DNA from 2 places in the Pseudoalteromonas nanhaiensis genome. Region 1 is predicted to be linked to the other one. Evidence: predicted binding sites of a transcription regulator. Region 1 holds the regulator's gene; the other holds the start of a gene.

The links. The regulator ArgR, encoded in region 1, controls arginine synthesis, uptake and breakdown. The targets are predictions, from matches to a motif close to ANTGAATANNTATTCANT.
Region 2: a site for ArgR is predicted at 1,638-1,655, ahead of argA (amino-acid N-acetyltransferase). Genes of this name have one in related genera too.

The regions. Positions count from the first base shown of each region.
Region 1 is NZ_JBPNYQ010000001.1:251,549-259,557, reverse strand. Features, by position in the region: gene ACSFVZ_RS01140 (methyl-accepting chemotaxis protein) at 1-5, shown strand, start outside; gene ACSFVZ_RS01135 (DUF3718 domain-containing protein) at 151-528, opposite strand; gene folA (type 3 dihydrofolate reductase) at 608-1,087, opposite strand; gene cgtA (Obg family GTPase CgtA) at 1,167-2,321, opposite strand; gene rpmA (50S ribosomal protein L27) at 2,476-2,733, opposite strand; gene rplU (50S ribosomal protein L21) at 2,750-3,061, opposite strand; gene ispB (octaprenyl diphosphate synthase) at 3,472-4,443, shown strand; gene mdh (malate dehydrogenase) at 4,531-5,466, opposite strand; gene argR (transcriptional regulator ArgR) at 5,692-6,159, shown strand; gene ACSFVZ_RS01095 (Dyp-type peroxidase) at 6,156-7,055, opposite strand; gene ACSFVZ_RS01090 (ABC transporter ATP-binding protein) at 7,117-8,009, opposite strand, start outside.
Region 2 is NZ_JBPNYQ010000003.1:145,586-153,594, reverse strand. Features, by position in the region: gene sucC (ADP-forming succinate--CoA ligase subunit beta) at 1-651, shown strand, start outside; gene sucD (succinate--CoA ligase subunit alpha) at 651-1,523, shown strand; gene argA (amino-acid N-acetyltransferase) at 1,719-3,059, shown strand; gene ACSFVZ_RS04710 (DUF3083 family protein) at 3,134-4,204, opposite strand; gene glnS (glutamine--tRNA ligase) at 4,433-6,100, shown strand; gene ACSFVZ_RS04700 (TonB-dependent receptor) at 6,191-8,009, opposite strand, start outside.

The DNA of each region.
Region 1 (8,009 bases):
GTTAACGATTAAAAACACGAATGTTGACTAAAGCCTAGCCTATCGCTGGGCTTACTCTTTTTATTGTCTCAGCATGATTACGTATTGGCATAATACAAATAAAAAAACCGCACTCTGTGCGGTTTTTTCAAAATCTGTTTACTTTTAGTATTAAAGACCTGCGCGGTCCTTAATAACAGCAATTAGTGGTGAACCACCATGGCCATTTGCTTCAGCCCATGCGATGTCAGCACCATCTTCTAAAGAGCTTTTAGATAAGTTCTTAACAATGTACTCACCAGTATCAGCAGCACCGCTCTCGATAGCATGACGAAGCATATTATTACCATTACATTTTACAGCGTCAAAAATGTTACGAATTTTAACACGTGAGCTCTTAAGCTTATCACGTAAACGGTTTTTATCATCTGCCGCGATATATTCACAGATAGATACAGCTAATTGGTCATCAGCTTTCGCTGGTGCGGTATACGCAACCGAAGCCGAAACAACTGCCGCCACGAGTAATAAGTTAGATAACTTCATCATATTTTGCCCTTATGCAATACTTTCTTCGTAGAAATATCGGACATTATTATACCAACCAATTAGTTTTACCGCAATAATGTTACGAATTTTTATACAGGGTTACAAAGGTATACGAATAAGGGTTTTTGTTATCAGGCTGATGCTGTTCTTGCTCAGCAACCGTCCAATTAGCAACACTTTCGTAATCTGGAAACTGAGTGTCACCTTCAACTTCAAGATCGATGAACGTTAAATATAATCGCTCAGCCTGAGGTAAAAACTGTTCGTAGATATTTCCGCCACCAATAATCATGACTTCTTCAACATCAGCGACTAATGCCAACGCTGCCTCAGGCGAAGTGACTACCTCAATGCCTTGTGCACTATAATCTGCATTACGAGTAATAATAATGTTTTGACGGCCAGGTAATGGACGACCAATTGATTCAAAAGTTTTACGCCCCATGATCACCGGCTTTGCCATGGTTACTTTTTTAAAGTGTTGCAGATCGGCAGGTAAATGCCATGGCATTTGGTTGTCTTGACCTATTACTCGGTTATTTGCCATAGCAGCAATCATTGAAATTTTCACACTAAACCTTAATACTTTTTTCTTATTAATAAAAAAGGAGCGCATGGCTCCTTTTCAGTTTCAAATTTTATCGTTGGTAGATAACTTCTACATCGTAGTCATCATCGTCCCAGTCGTCATCCCAATCATCATCGTCTTGAGATGTTGCTTTCTGATGGTAAGTATCCCACTTAAATTCAACTTCTTCTTTCTCTTCTTCAGCGAATTTTTCTTTCGGCATACTATCAAGCAGCGCCATGATGTCATGACATAATGCTTGGGTATTTTGCTTATTTGCTGCAGAGATGCGGTAAACATTAGTTTCTTCACCTAGCTCTTGAGCAATCTCATTACATAGCGCTTCAGCTTCATCTTCCGGCAATAAATCAATCTTATTGAAAACTAACCAACGCGGCTTTTCTGCAAGTTTAGGGCTGTATTGGTGCAGCTCGTTAATAATTGCAAAGGCATTATCAACAGGGTTGGTGCCATCAACTGGCATAATATCAATAATGTGTAGTAATACACGACAACGCTCTAAGTGCTTTAAGAAGCGAATACCAAGGCCTGCACCTTCTGAAGCCCCTTCAATAAGACCTGGAATATCAGCAATCACAAATGATTTATTTGCATCAGGACGAACCACGCCTAAGTTAGGAATTAGCGTCGTAAACGGATAGTCCGCCACTTTTGGTTTCGCTGCTGAAACACTGCGAATAAACGTAGATTTTCCGGCATTTGGTAAGCCAAGTAAGCCAACATCTGCAAGTAACATTAACTCTAAACGTAGGCTGCGAACTTCACCAGGTGTACCTAGTGTCTTTTGACGTGGTGCACGGTTAGTACTTGATTTAAAACGTGCATTTCCCAAGCCATGGAAACCACCTTTCGCAACTACAATTTTTTGACCATGTTTAGTTAAATCACCTAGTGACTCTTCAGTGTCAACGTCAGTGATACGTGTACCTACAGGTACTTTAAGCGTCAAATCAGCGCCCTTTTTACCTGTCATGTTACGGCTTTGGCCATTTGTGCCGCGCTCTGCTTTATGAAAACGCTCAAATTGATAGTCAATTAAGGTATTTAAGTTTTCATCGGCTTGTAGATAAACGCTGCCGCCATCGCCGCCATCGCCGCCATCAGGACCGCCGTCTGGTACATATTTTTCACGTCGGAAAGATACGACACCGCTGCCGCCATCACCCGCGTCACAACGAATTTCTACTTCATCTACAAACTTCATGATTACTCACTTTAAGATTGGCTTGTTAATAACTCTATTATATACCTAAGCCCTTCTGATTGCAGGCTTAGCTTAGATATATATTTACACGCCTTATTATTTGCCTTAAAACAAAAAACCCCGCAAAGGCGGGGTTTTTCAAATATCGAGATGATTACTCAGCTACGATATTTACGTATTTACGGTTTAAAGGACCTTTCTGTTCGAATTGAACTTTACCATCTGCTTTTGCGAAGATAGTGTGGTCTTTACCGATACCTACGTTTGCGCCAGCGTGGAAACGAGTACCACGTTGACGAACAATGATGCTACCCGCTAGAACTGATTCGCCACCAAAACGCTTAACACCTAGGCGTTTGCTTTCTGAATCGCGACCGTTACGAGTACTACCAGCTGCTTTTTTATGTGCCATTTCTCAGTACCTCTAATTAAGCGCTAATGCCAGTGATTTTAACTTCAGTGAACCATTGACGATGGCCCATTTGCTTACGAGAATGCTTACGACGTCTAAATTTAACAATCTTCACTTTCTCACCGCGACCGTGTGAAACAACCTCAGCTGTTACTTTACCACCGTTTACGAACGGTACACCGATCTCGATTTTCTCACCATCAGCAACTAAAAGTACTGAATCAAATTCAACTGCTGCACCAGTTTCAACGTCTAATTTTTCAAGACGAATTGTTTGACCTTCAGTCACACGGTGCTGTTTACCACCACTTTGGAAAACCGCGTACATAATTAACTCCGTCTGTGCGCCCTCAAATCGACGCAACTAAAATATTCTTCAATAGGGCGCGAAGTTTACGCTAATGCGCAAAAACTAGCAAGCCTCTTTTGCTATAAAATGAATAAAAAATAGCTGCATTGAGAGCAATTCAATATTTTTCCTTATTCTATCCTAAAAACAACGTATGCCAAGCGGTTTTTACGATCTCATGACAATTAAATTAACACGTCAAAAGCGCCGTTAAATAAATGCAAGCATGTTTACTATTCAACCAAACAACTACAATTAACTGTTCAAATTTGATTTAAAATAAAAAACTTTACAGTGTTTTTTTACTGAATCAGCACAAAATATCGAGCAAGTGCTTTTTTTGTTGTACAATCAGCCTCGTATACCCATAAATATTGGCTCGGAGATCAATGGATATAAAAGCTATCCAGACGTTAATCGATCATGAGATGAATGACGTCAATCAACTTATACATGCCCAAATGCGCTCAGATGTCGCATTGGTCAATCAACTCGGTTTATATATAGTAAACAGCGGTGGTAAGCGTGTTCGCCCTATGTTGGCCATTTTAGCAGCAAAAGCTTTAGGCTATGAAGGTAAAGACCACATTACACTGGCCACTATCATCGAATTTATTCACACTGCAACTTTACTGCATGATGATGTTGTTGATGAGTCACATTTACGTCGTGGTACGCCTACAGCAAATGCTGAGTTTGGCAATGCCGCTAGCGTGCTAGTTGGTGATTTTATTTACACACGCTCATTTCAGTTGATGGTTGGTCTTGGTAAAATGCCAATCATGGAAATTTTAGCTGATGCAACGAATGTCATTGCTGAAGGTGAAGTATTACAGCTAATGAACTGTAACGATCCTGACACCACAGAACAAAGCTATATGCAGGTCATTTACAGCAAAACAGCTAAGTTATTTGAAGCAGCAACTGGCCTTGCAGCAATTATCACTGAACAAGATGATAAAACGCTTGAGGCATTAAACCTTTATGGCATGCATTTAGGAACAGCCTTTCAGCTTGTTGATGATGTGCTTGATTACAACGCCGATGCTGAGCAACTTGGTAAAAATATTGGTGATGATTTAGCCGAGGGTAAACCTACCTTACCGCTTATTTATGCCATGCAAAAAGGCACGCCAGAGCAAATCAAGCTCGTTCGTGAAGCAATTGAACTTGGCAATGGTATGGATCACCTAGAAAGCATTCTTGAGGCGTTAGCTGATACCAAAGCACTTGAGTTTACAATGCAAAAGGCAGAGCAAGAGGCAGATAAAGCCATCGCCTGTATTGCATTTTTACCAGAAACGCCATACAAGCAAGCATTAGAGAGCTTGGCACGCATCGCCGTTGCCCGCGATCATTAAACGCTATTTATTCGAGCCATTAAAAAAGCCTGCATATGCAGGCTTTTTTGTTTTAGGTGCTTTAATAGCACCTATCATCTATCGGAATTAACCGTTGATGAAATCAACACCTTCTTGGATGTCTTTATTAAGCGTTTCAAGCATGTCGTTTTTAGCTTGCTCTTCGAAAGCGCTTAATTCACCGTAAGAAAGAATTTCTTCAACACCGTTCTTACCTAAACGTACTGGGTGTGCAAAGTATGCTGCGTCACCGTTTTCAACTGCAACGTATGCGTAATCAACCACTTCTTCACCTTGTAAGCCTTTAACTAAAGACATACAGAAACGTGCTGCTGCTGCACCCATTGAAAGAGTCGCTGAACCGCCACCCGCTTTAGCGTTAACAACTTCAGTACCTGCGTTTTGGATACGTGGAGTTAATGCTGCCACTTCTTCGTCAGTGAAAGTAACACCTTCAACTTGAGATAGAAGAGGAAGGATTGTAGTGCCTGAGTGGCCACCGATCACTGGAACTTTAACGTCAGTAGCGCTTAAACCTTTAAGTTCAGCAACAAATGCTTCTGAACGGATCACGTCAAGTGTTGTGATACCGAATACACGGCCAGCATCGTAAGTACCCGCTTTTTTGAATACTTCAGCAACGATTGGCACAGTGCCGTTTACTGGGTTAGTAATGATACCAACTAACGCTTTAGGACAGTTTTTAACGATGCCTTCAGCTAATGTTTTGATGATACCTGCGTTTACGTTGAAAAGGTCCGCACGGTCCATACCCGGCTTACGCGGCATACCCGCTGGGATAAGAACGATATCACAACCAACTAAAGCATCGTCTAGGTTATCAGCACCGAAACCTTCAACTTTAACGTCTGTTGGGATGTGAGAAAGATCAACCGCTACACCAGGAACAACAGGGGCAACATCGTATAATGATAATTCAGAACCTGCAGGTAAACTTGTTTTTAATAATAAAGACAATGCTTGGCCGATACCGCCAGCTGCGCCTAAAACAGCAACTTTCATTGGAATTCTCCGTAATTTGAGGTAGGAAATATTTGTGGCCCTAAAGATAATGAAATTAGCGACTAAAAACAAATTTATCCTGCTTATTTCGCGTATAATTTCGACCATAGTTGTAAACTTGGCTGTAAAGACACAGCATTTTGGACGACTTTGTAAACTAATACTGCATAAATATGCAGAGTTGTGTAGAATTACCCTACATTTTATGAATAAAGAAACGGCAACATGCAACCACAAGACAAACAAGAAGCACTGATCAAAGCGTTTAAAGCGCTATTAAAAGAAGAAAACTTCGGCTCACAAGGTGAGATTGTCGAAGCATTAAAAGAGCAAGGCTTTGATAATATTAGCCAAAGTAAAGTCTCTCGCATGTTAAGCAAGTTCGGTGCGGTACGTACTCGCAATGCAAAACAAGAAATGGTGTATTGTTTACCGGCTGAAATGGGTGTGCCAACAGCGAAAAGCCCGCTTCGCCAACTTGTTATCGATATTATGCATAACGAAATGATGATCATTATTCGCACCAGTCCAGGCGCAGCACAATTAATTGCTCGCTTACTTGATTCACTCGGTAAGGCGGATGGTGTACTAGGTACGATTGCAGGTGACGACACTATTTTTATCGCCCCTGCGAAGATTTCTGAAATCGATGTCACGCTTGAGCGCGTGCGCACTTTATTCGATACAGTTTAAAGCTGCTTTAAAAAGTTTACTGACGGGGCGAAAAACGCAGATCCCATATCGGCTTGAGTAAAATCGAGCCAATGATCATAGCAATCGCCCTGCCCTAAGCGACTCTTTAATACCTGTTCAAACGCATCCCCTTGCGCAGCACACGAAACCATTAAAATTCCCTGCTTATGCACATCACCAAATGGCATGCTTTGGTTTAGCAATAGTGGCTGGCCATGCTCATCTTTTAATTCACTACGAACCGCATGACTGGTTTCTACAGCGGGCACAATCAAGGTGTTATCAAGACGTGTACGCCCCATGATTTGCTCTTGCTCTGATAACGACAAATGTTGCCAAACACTTAAATCGTGCACAAAGCGCTGAACATGAATGTAGCTGCCTTGATCTTCAAAATGCCCCGGCCTGTCTATCAATGCGGTACTGCGTTTTTGTCTACCATGAGGGGTGTCACCCGCATAAATAAAGCCGTTAAAGTCGCGGCCATCTAAAAAACGAAAGTTACGCACTTGCTCCACAAGTTCTACATCTGGCGTAAATAATTTCAAGATCTGTAGGGCAAAAAGATGGTTAACATCTTCACGGTCTGAACGAATTTGTACAAATAAATCAAATGGCTGTGCACTCATAACATGTTCACTATGAGTCACATTAGGAAAGCTTTGTAATTGACTTGGAATAAACTCAGGCAAAATATGCGGCCAATATTGCGCACCAAGCGCAACCACGCACGACAGCATGGCTTCTGAGAACTGATCCGCAAACTCATCTTGAATGACGCTCACGCGTTTTAGCTTTTTACGTAATGACTCGTCATGGCCATCATAAACATTAAAAAACAGGTGCAAACCATGTAAGTTTGCTTCAGCACAAATCCCAGATTGCGCTTGCGCCATAGTGAATCCTTAGCTTCTCGTTATTTGCACCTAGCCAAGAATTCAAGATTGTTAAGTAGTACTAATCATGAAAAAAATTGACTGTGTGCGGCATTATTTTTATTTTTACAGGCTGCTCAACTGCAAACACGCGGTCTTGCTCTGCAGCGACTTCACACTCCTGCCCCGCTATATTCACACGATAAACATAACGTGTGCCTATAAAGCGTCTGTGCAAAATTGTCAGGCTATTTTCATCACTCTGATCAGCTTCACATAACTGAATATAATGAGGCCGTACATAAACTTGCCCTTGTTTGTGAGCACTGTTATTTACTGTGAGTGAATGTATTACACCAAACGCCGTTTCGTATTCAGTTGGCGTTAAGACTTTCGCCGTTAAGTATATGCCTGTACCAAGAAACTCTGCAACCTCCTTTGAGTTAGGTTGGCTAAATAACTGTTCTGATGAGCCTTGTTGGGCTATTTTTCCACCATGCATTACAGCCAAGGTGTCAGCAAACGCAAACGCCTCTTCCTTCGAATGGGTAACAAATACTGCTGATACTTGCTGAGCTTTAATGATACGGCGGATGTCGGCAATTAACTCAAAGCGAACCTGCGTATCGATATTAGAAAATGGCTCATCAAGTAATAACAAGCTGGGTTTATAAGCAAGCGCACGAGCAATTGCAACACGCTGTTGTTGACCACCTGATAATTGATGCGGATAACGTTCTGCACAGCCAGTTAACTTAACTAAGATCAGCATTTCATCCACGCGCTCACGCTTTTGCGACTTACTCATATTGGTTAAACCAAATGCAATATTGTCGCTCACCGATAAGTGAGGAAATAACGCGTAATCTTGAAACATCATGCCAATATTACGTTTTTCTGGTGCAACAAAATGCTTGTCGTCATTAACGACAAGCGAATCAATGCTCATAAAACCTTGTGAGGGCTCTATAATTC
Region 2 (8,009 bases), on a different contig from region 1:
CAAATGAAACAGTTCGTTAAGATCTTCATGGGTCTTGCTAACATGTTCAACGATTTCGATTTCGCACTATTAGAAATCAACCCGCTAGTAATTACAGACGAAGGTAACCTTCACTGTCTAGACGGTAAAATCGGTGTAGATGGTAACGCGCTTTACCGTCAACCTAAAATCCGTGAAATGCACGATCCTTCACAAGAAGATGCACGTGAAGCTCACGCTGCAAGCTTCGAGCTTAACTACGTTGCACTAGACGGTAACGTTGGTTGTATGGTTAACGGTGCAGGCCTTGCAATGGGTACTATGGACATCGTAAACCTACACGGTGGTAAGCCAGCTAACTTCCTAGATGTTGGTGGTGGTGCTACTAAAGAGCGTGTATCTGAAGCATTCAAGATCATCTTATCTGACGACAACGTTAAAGCTGTTTTAGTTAACATCTTTGGTGGTATCGTACGTTGTGACATGATCGCTGAAGGTATCATTGGCGCAGTTAAAGAAGTAGGCGTAAACGTTCCTGTAGTAGTACGTTTAGAAGGTACTAACGCTGAACTAGGTCGTGAAGTACTTGCTAATTCTGACCTTAACATCATCGCTGCTGAATCACTAACAGACGCAGCTGAAAAAGTTGTTGCTGCTGCGGAGGGCAAATAATGTCTGTATTAATCAATAAAGATACAAAAGTTATCTGTCAAGGTTTCACAGGTGGCCAAGGTACTTTCCACTCTGAGCAAGCGCTTGAGTACGGTACACAAATGGTTGGTGGTGTAAGCCCAGGTAAAGGCGGTCAAACGCACCTTGGTCTTCCAGTATTCAACACAGTACGTGACGCTGTTGAAGCAACTGGTGCAACTGCATCAGTTATCTATGTACCAGCACCTTTCTGTAAAGATGCAATCTTAGAAGCTATCGATGCTGGCATCGAGCTTATCGTTTGTATCACTGAAGGTATCCCAACACTAGACATGGTTGACGTTAAAGTTAAGCTTGAGCAAACTGGTGTTCGTATGATCGGTCCTAACTGCCCAGGTGTTATCACTCCGGGTGAAACGAAGATCGGTATCATGCCTGGTCACATCCACAAGCCTGGTAAAGTAGGTATCGTATCACGTTCTGGTACTTTAACTTACGAAGCGGTTAAACAAACTACTGACGCTGGTTTCGGCCAATCAACATGTGTTGGTATCGGTGGTGACCCAATCCCTGGCACTAACTTCATCGACGTTTTAGAAATGTTCGAAAAAGACGAGCAAACTGAAGCAATCGTAATGATCGGTGAAATCGGTGGTACTGCAGAAGAAGAAGCTGCAGAATACATCAAGCACAACGTGACTAAACCAGTTGTTTCTTACATTGCAGGTGTTACGGCTCCTCCAGGTAAGCGCATGGGTCACGCAGGTGCAATCATCGCAGGTGGTAAAGGTACTGCTGATGAGAAATTTGCTGCATTAGAAGCTGCTGGCGTAAAAACTGTACGTTCACTAGCTGACATCGGTGCTGCACTTAAAGAGAAAACAGGCTGGTAATCAGTTTTAATCTCTTAAAAAAGGCTCGCTTATGCGGGCCTTTTTTGTATCTGAGAGTTTCCTAGTTTGTGCACGAAAATTCTAGCTGTAGATTAAGAATAATAATGCTTTATTTGTGAATAAAAATTCCATACACTGATACCTTGTTTATTTGTTTTTATATAAAACGCTGTTATTAAAAAAGGTAAATATCACGTGCGTACCACAGAATTGGTAGATGGATTTCGCCAGTCAACTCCTTATGTTAATGCTCACCGAGGTAAAACTTTCGTTGTAATGCTCGGCGGAGAAGCAATTGATCAGCCAGGTTGTCGTAGCATCATTAATGATGTTGCATTATTAACGAGCTTAGGTATCAAAATTGTTTTAGTGTTTGGTGCAAGGCCACAGTTCAATGCGGCACTGCAAGAATTTGGCATAACTAGTCAGTTTCATAATGAAATACGTGTTACTGATAACGCGACTTTTGATGTAATAAAGAAAGTTGCGGGTGCAATGCAGTTCGATATTACTGCACGTTTATCGACCTCGCTAAGTAGTACTCCTATGACTGGCTCATACTTGAATGTGGTCAGCGGTAATTTTGTTATCGCTCAGCCTTTAGGAGTTGACGAAGGCATTGATTATCATCACTCAGGCCGTGTAAGACGTATTGATGTTGAAGGGATTCGTCATCAATTAAACAATAACAGTATCGTACTCCTTGGTCCGATTGCCGCCTCAGTGACAGGTGAAAGTTTTAATTTAACCGCTGAAGAAATTGCAACTCAGGTTGCATTAAAACTACGTGCCGACAAAATGCTTGGTTTTTGTAAAGAGGCCGGTATCTTGGATGAAAACGGTGAAGCAATTGCCGAGCTTATGCCAAATGAGGCAGAATCTGTCTTAGCAAACTACCGTAATCAACCTGATTCATGTTTAAGTGCAACGGTATTCTTACAAGCGGCCATTGATGCATGTCGTGGCGGCGTACATCGTTGTCATCTTGTTAGTTACAAAGAAGATGGCGCATTATTACAAGAGCTTTTCTCATTAGATGGCATTGGTACGCAAATCGCGCCGCAAAGCTCCGAACAGTTACGTAGTGCAACAATATCTGATATTACCGGGATTATTAATCTGATCAGACCGCTTGAAGAGCAGGGCTATTTAGTTAGGCGTTCTAGAGAGCAGCTTGAGATAGAAATAGAGCAATTTACTGTCATTGAGCGTGATGGTTTAATTATCGCCTGTGCCGCTTTATACCCATTTGCTGAAGAACAAGTGGGGGAGTTTGCAAGTCTGGCTGTTCATCCACAATACCGAGATGCAGATAGAGGGAGTTACCTACTGCGTTTTATTATTAATAAAGCTAAACGTGCTGGTTACTCGCATTTATTCGCTTTAACCACACGCAGTATTCATTGGTTTTTAGAACAAAGCTTTGAATTGGTGACCGTTGATGAGTTACCGGCGAAGAAAAAGGCACTGTATAACTATGAGCGCCGTTCTAAAGTACTGCGACTGGACCTTACTAAACTAAGTAAAAACCGTTGATAGGACAACTGAGTGGGTTGCTATAAAAAAGGTGACGCATGTGCGTCACCTCTAATTCTATATATTGTATTTAATTAATACTCATAGTTAATGTGCTGATAAAAGCGCACACGTAAATCTTGGCGCGTTGGATTAAAGGCCAGCTCGTCAGTTACTTCATTAATTGCGCTTTGCACTTGATTCATAAACTTACCATAACCAATGTCATGCTTGTCTTTATCGGCTGCGGCAATCACAAAATGTAGAGAATCAACAAGTTGATTTGCATCCCAATAATGTTGTAATTGCACTTGCTCTGAGCTGCAATCAAAGGTTAGCTTTTGCAGTTCACTGTTACTTTGTGCGTTATCAATATTGCTATTACGAACAATAGGGCGGGTACCATTAGCGATAAAAGCACCAAGGGTTAGCGCTCGTTTTTCGCAAGCTCGTTTAAATGCATCAAAAATATATTGATAAAATTGCGTGTAATTCTCTTCATTCAACATATGTTGAAATTGCGTTTTAATCGCGCGGGTTACTGGTATAGAAAACCCAGCATAAGTCATTTCACTGTGCTGTGTTGGTAAATGACATTGGCGAGATTGATAGCGTGGATATAAGCTACGCAATTTATAGCCATAGCTTTCTTTGTGACCTTTTGCTTTAGCAAATAAATCATAAGTAAGATGCTGGTGATCGCGAATTTTAAGTGGAGGTTGACCGCTTAATAGTTTTTCTTGTAATGAGTTTATAACGCGCTGTACGTTATGATGAAAACTTGCTGCATTAGCACGAATATCTTCACCTGTAGCCAAAAATAATAAACGAATTTTTTTGCATTTTACTTCATCAGCGGCAAACACATTATGTGCTTCGTGGTATTGTGGGTTATAGAAAAATAAAATCTGCTTAGCGGTTTCTAAACTATATGCCTCATCATGGTAACGAACGACAGGTAACTTATCGTTAGCGATCAGATGTACATTGTGCAGTTCATATTCATCACATAGTGCAAATAACTCCCTTGCAAGACGCTTATAAGCACAGCTTACATTACTAAACTGAGCAAAAAACTCATCAGTAGGTTTAAACTCAACTAGCACATACTGGTTAGCACGCGCAGAGCTTGGAATATAGACTCTATGTTGATTGAGCGAAGCCATCTTTTTTCCTTATTGGTAGTGAAACTGACGGCACTATATCGCTAGTCAATGATCATTTTATTGCGTTAGAACAATTTTTTTACCGATTTTGCAGCGTCTGTAAACAATGTATTCAATAATCGGCTTATTATCTTCAATAAACATGGCTCAACTACTGTATGTTAGGGTTTGTTTTTGTAATAATGCATTAGTTTTGTCACCATGCAATATTTTGAGGATTATGCTCCTATGGCGGAAATTGAGAATCGCCCAAGTAACTTTATTAGAACGCGTATCGACGAAGATCTCGCAAGCGGTAAGCATGCGACTACACACACGCGTTTTCCACCTGAACCAAACGGTTTTTTACACATTGGTCATGCAAAGTCTATCTGTTTAAATTTTGGTATTGCCCAAGATTATCAAGGTCTTTGTAACTTACGTTTTGATGATACGAATCCAGAAAAAGAAGACATCAATTACGTAAATTCAATTAAAGAAGATGTGCAGTGGTTAGGTTTTCAGTGGGATGGTGAAATTAAGTATTCATCTAACTATTTCGATGCGTTATACGGCTATGCTGTTGAGCTTATCGAAAAAGGCCTTGCGTATGTGTGTTTCTTATCGCCAGATCAAGCACGTGAATACCGTGGTACTTTAAAAGAGCCAGGTAAAAATAGCCCGTACCGTGATACGCCAGTTGAAGAAAACCTAGCGCTATTTGAAAAAATGCGTAATGGCGAATTCAAAGAAGGCGAGTGTGTACTGCGTGCTAAAATCGATATGGCAAGTTCATTCATGGTATTGCGTGATCCGATTTTATACCGTGTACGTTTTGCTCACCACCACCAAACAGGTGATAAGTGGTGTATTTACCCAATGTACGACTTCACGCACTGTATTTCAGATGCGCTAGAAGGTATCACGCATTCATTGTGTACGCTTGAGTTCCAAGATAACCGTCGTTTATACGATTGGGTATTAGATAACATCAGCCTTGAGTGTCACCCACAGCAAATCGAGTTTTCACGATTAAACCTTGAATACACCATTATGTCTAAGCGTAAATTAAACGACTTAGTGGTTAATGGTCATGTTGAAGGCTGGGACGACCCACGTATGCCAACGATTGCTGGTTTACGTCGTCGTGGTTACACACCTGCGTCAGTGCGTGAGTTCTGCTCTCGTATCGGTATCACTAAACAAGAAAACATGGTTGAAATGGGTATGCTAGAAGCATGTATCCGTGAAGACCTAAATGAACATGCACCACGTGCAATGGCTGTTCTTGATCCGGTGAAGATTGTTATCGAAAACTATGATGCAGATAAAGTAGAGACTTTATCAGTTGCCAATCACCCGAATAAAGAAGAGATGGGCCGTCGTGATGTGCCTTTCACACGTGAGATTTATATCGAGCGTGAAGATTTCCGTGAAGAAGCAAATAACAAGTTCAAACGTTTAGTACTTGATAAAGAAGTACGTTTACGTGGTGCTTATGTAATTAAAGCTGAGCGTGTTGAAAAAGACGAGAACGGTGAAATCACCACTATTTTCTGTTCTTACGATCCAGAAACGCTAGGTAAAAACCCAAGCGATGGCCGTAAAGTTAAAGGTGTAATCCATTGGGTATCAGCCAGTGAGTCAATCACCGCTGAAGTACGTTTATACGACCGTTTATTTAACGTACCAAACCCAGCTGCTGCTGAAGACTTCAATGCAACGCTAAATCCAGAATCACTCGTGGTGCTTGCTAACGCGAAACTTGAACCGTCTCTTGCTAATGCACAAGCAGAGCAGGGCTTCCAGTTTGAACGCATGGGCTATTTCTGTCGTGATAACAAAGCCGACTCACTAGTATTTAATCAAACTGTGGGTCTTCGTGATTCATGGGCAAAGATTGAACAAAAGGGCTAAACTTTTAACTAATTGTTTAAGTTTCTAAGCTTAATAAAAAACCCTTTCATTTTAAAAATGAAAGGGTTTTTTTATAACTATTAAAAGCGATTAAAAATAGCCGCGAATACCTAAGCTAAAGTTACGACCAGGTAGTGGTGCTTTTTCTTTAATAAATGAACTGTGAACGAAACCTAATTCATCCGTTAAGTTATCAGCATTAATGTACAGCTGCGTATCGACAGGGCCTAAATCAAGTTGGTAATTTGCCGATGCGTCAAACAGGGTATAACCGTCAGTTTTTGTCTCATAAGCGGTAATATCTGACTGCTCAAAATAATGAGTGCCTGCTAGGCTAAATTGCCAACCGCCAACAGTATACTGTAGTTCAGAACCAAGTTTGTTTGCTGGAATACGTGGTAGGTAACCTTCGCCATCTTTTAATTTAGCAGTTGTTGAATCACCAAACACTTTAACCAATGTGCTAGGTGACACTTGGTAGTGGACGTCAAACTCAATACCGTAAAGTTTTGCATCTTTACTTGCAAATTGATACACCGCCATTGCGTCTTCGTCAGCCTCTGCTGCTGACTCTAGACCGTGTTCTTCATCGAATACGAGCCCAGTACTTTGCTGGTAATAGTAGTTTTCAATGTCGTTGTAGAAAAAGTTAACGGTGTAACCAAAGTCACCAATAAAGCGGCGGAAACTTAAATCAAAGTTGGTTGCAGTTTCTTGATCGATATCTTCAGGCTCAAAGTGTATTTCTCCGTCTTCGATATGATAACCAAGGCCTAACTCATATGTGCCAGTTGCAATGTGTACACCATTTGAAAGTAGTTCAGCACTAAGAGGCGCGCGCTCTGAACGAGATACGCTAAGCGCAACACTTTGGCCTTCTTGATATTGCCAGATTGCACCTGCAGAAAAACTTAGATTTGTGAAATCTTCGCTGTAATTGATGATTTCTGCTTCTTCGTCATCGTGACCTTCTTCCTCTTCGTGAGCGTGGTCATGATGATGCTCTGCCATACTAACAGCCGAGTCAATTTGGTAATCCTCAATACGTGCGCCCAATTCAACGGTTACATCACCAAATTGACGCTCTTCAAGCATGAATAGTGCATTGGTTTTAGTTACACTTGCTGGTGTAAAGGCTTCTTCACCATCAGCATCGTAGTCTGATTCTGTGTAGTGGTAGCCAGCCATACCGTGCCAAAGGCCTAATTTATGTTCAACGGTTGCACGTGCTTCAGTGGTTTTGTTAGAAAACACAGTGCCAACTGCACCATCTTCAATTTCGGCATGTTTATAGTCTGTGTAACCCACACGTAGTGAGATATTCTCAATCCAGTTATCATGTAGCGCATAGCTCATGTAACCTTGCCAGCGATCTTGCTCTAATTGCGCGAAGACAGACTCTTCGTGTTCTTCTTCACCTTCGTGTTCATCATGATGCTCACCTTCTTCATGCTCTTCGTGATGATGGTGTTCATGGGCAGGAATACCGTAATCTGTTTCGATGCGACCATATGACACACCTAGTGTTAGGTGATCGCCAACATAACTCGTACCAAAATTAACATTTTGGCTATCGATAAAAGTGTTTTCTACACGGTTAGCGGTTTCGTGTTCTTCATGATCTTCACCCTCATGTTCGTCATGCTCTTCAGGAAGCTCGAATGTTGGTGTTTTGTAATCATGACCTTTGCGCTTTGTGCCATCAAAATGGAAGTTGAAGCCTTCATTACCGGTTTCAAGTTTTGCGGCATAAGTATTGGTGTTTGATACTGTGTCATGGGTGTATTGCGCAGCGCCTGTTAAAGTGTCTATATTGTCGGTAGGAATACGATTATCAACAACATTTACCACACCACCTATCGCACCGGAGCCGTAAAGTAGGGTAGCAGGGCCTCGTAGCACTTCAATT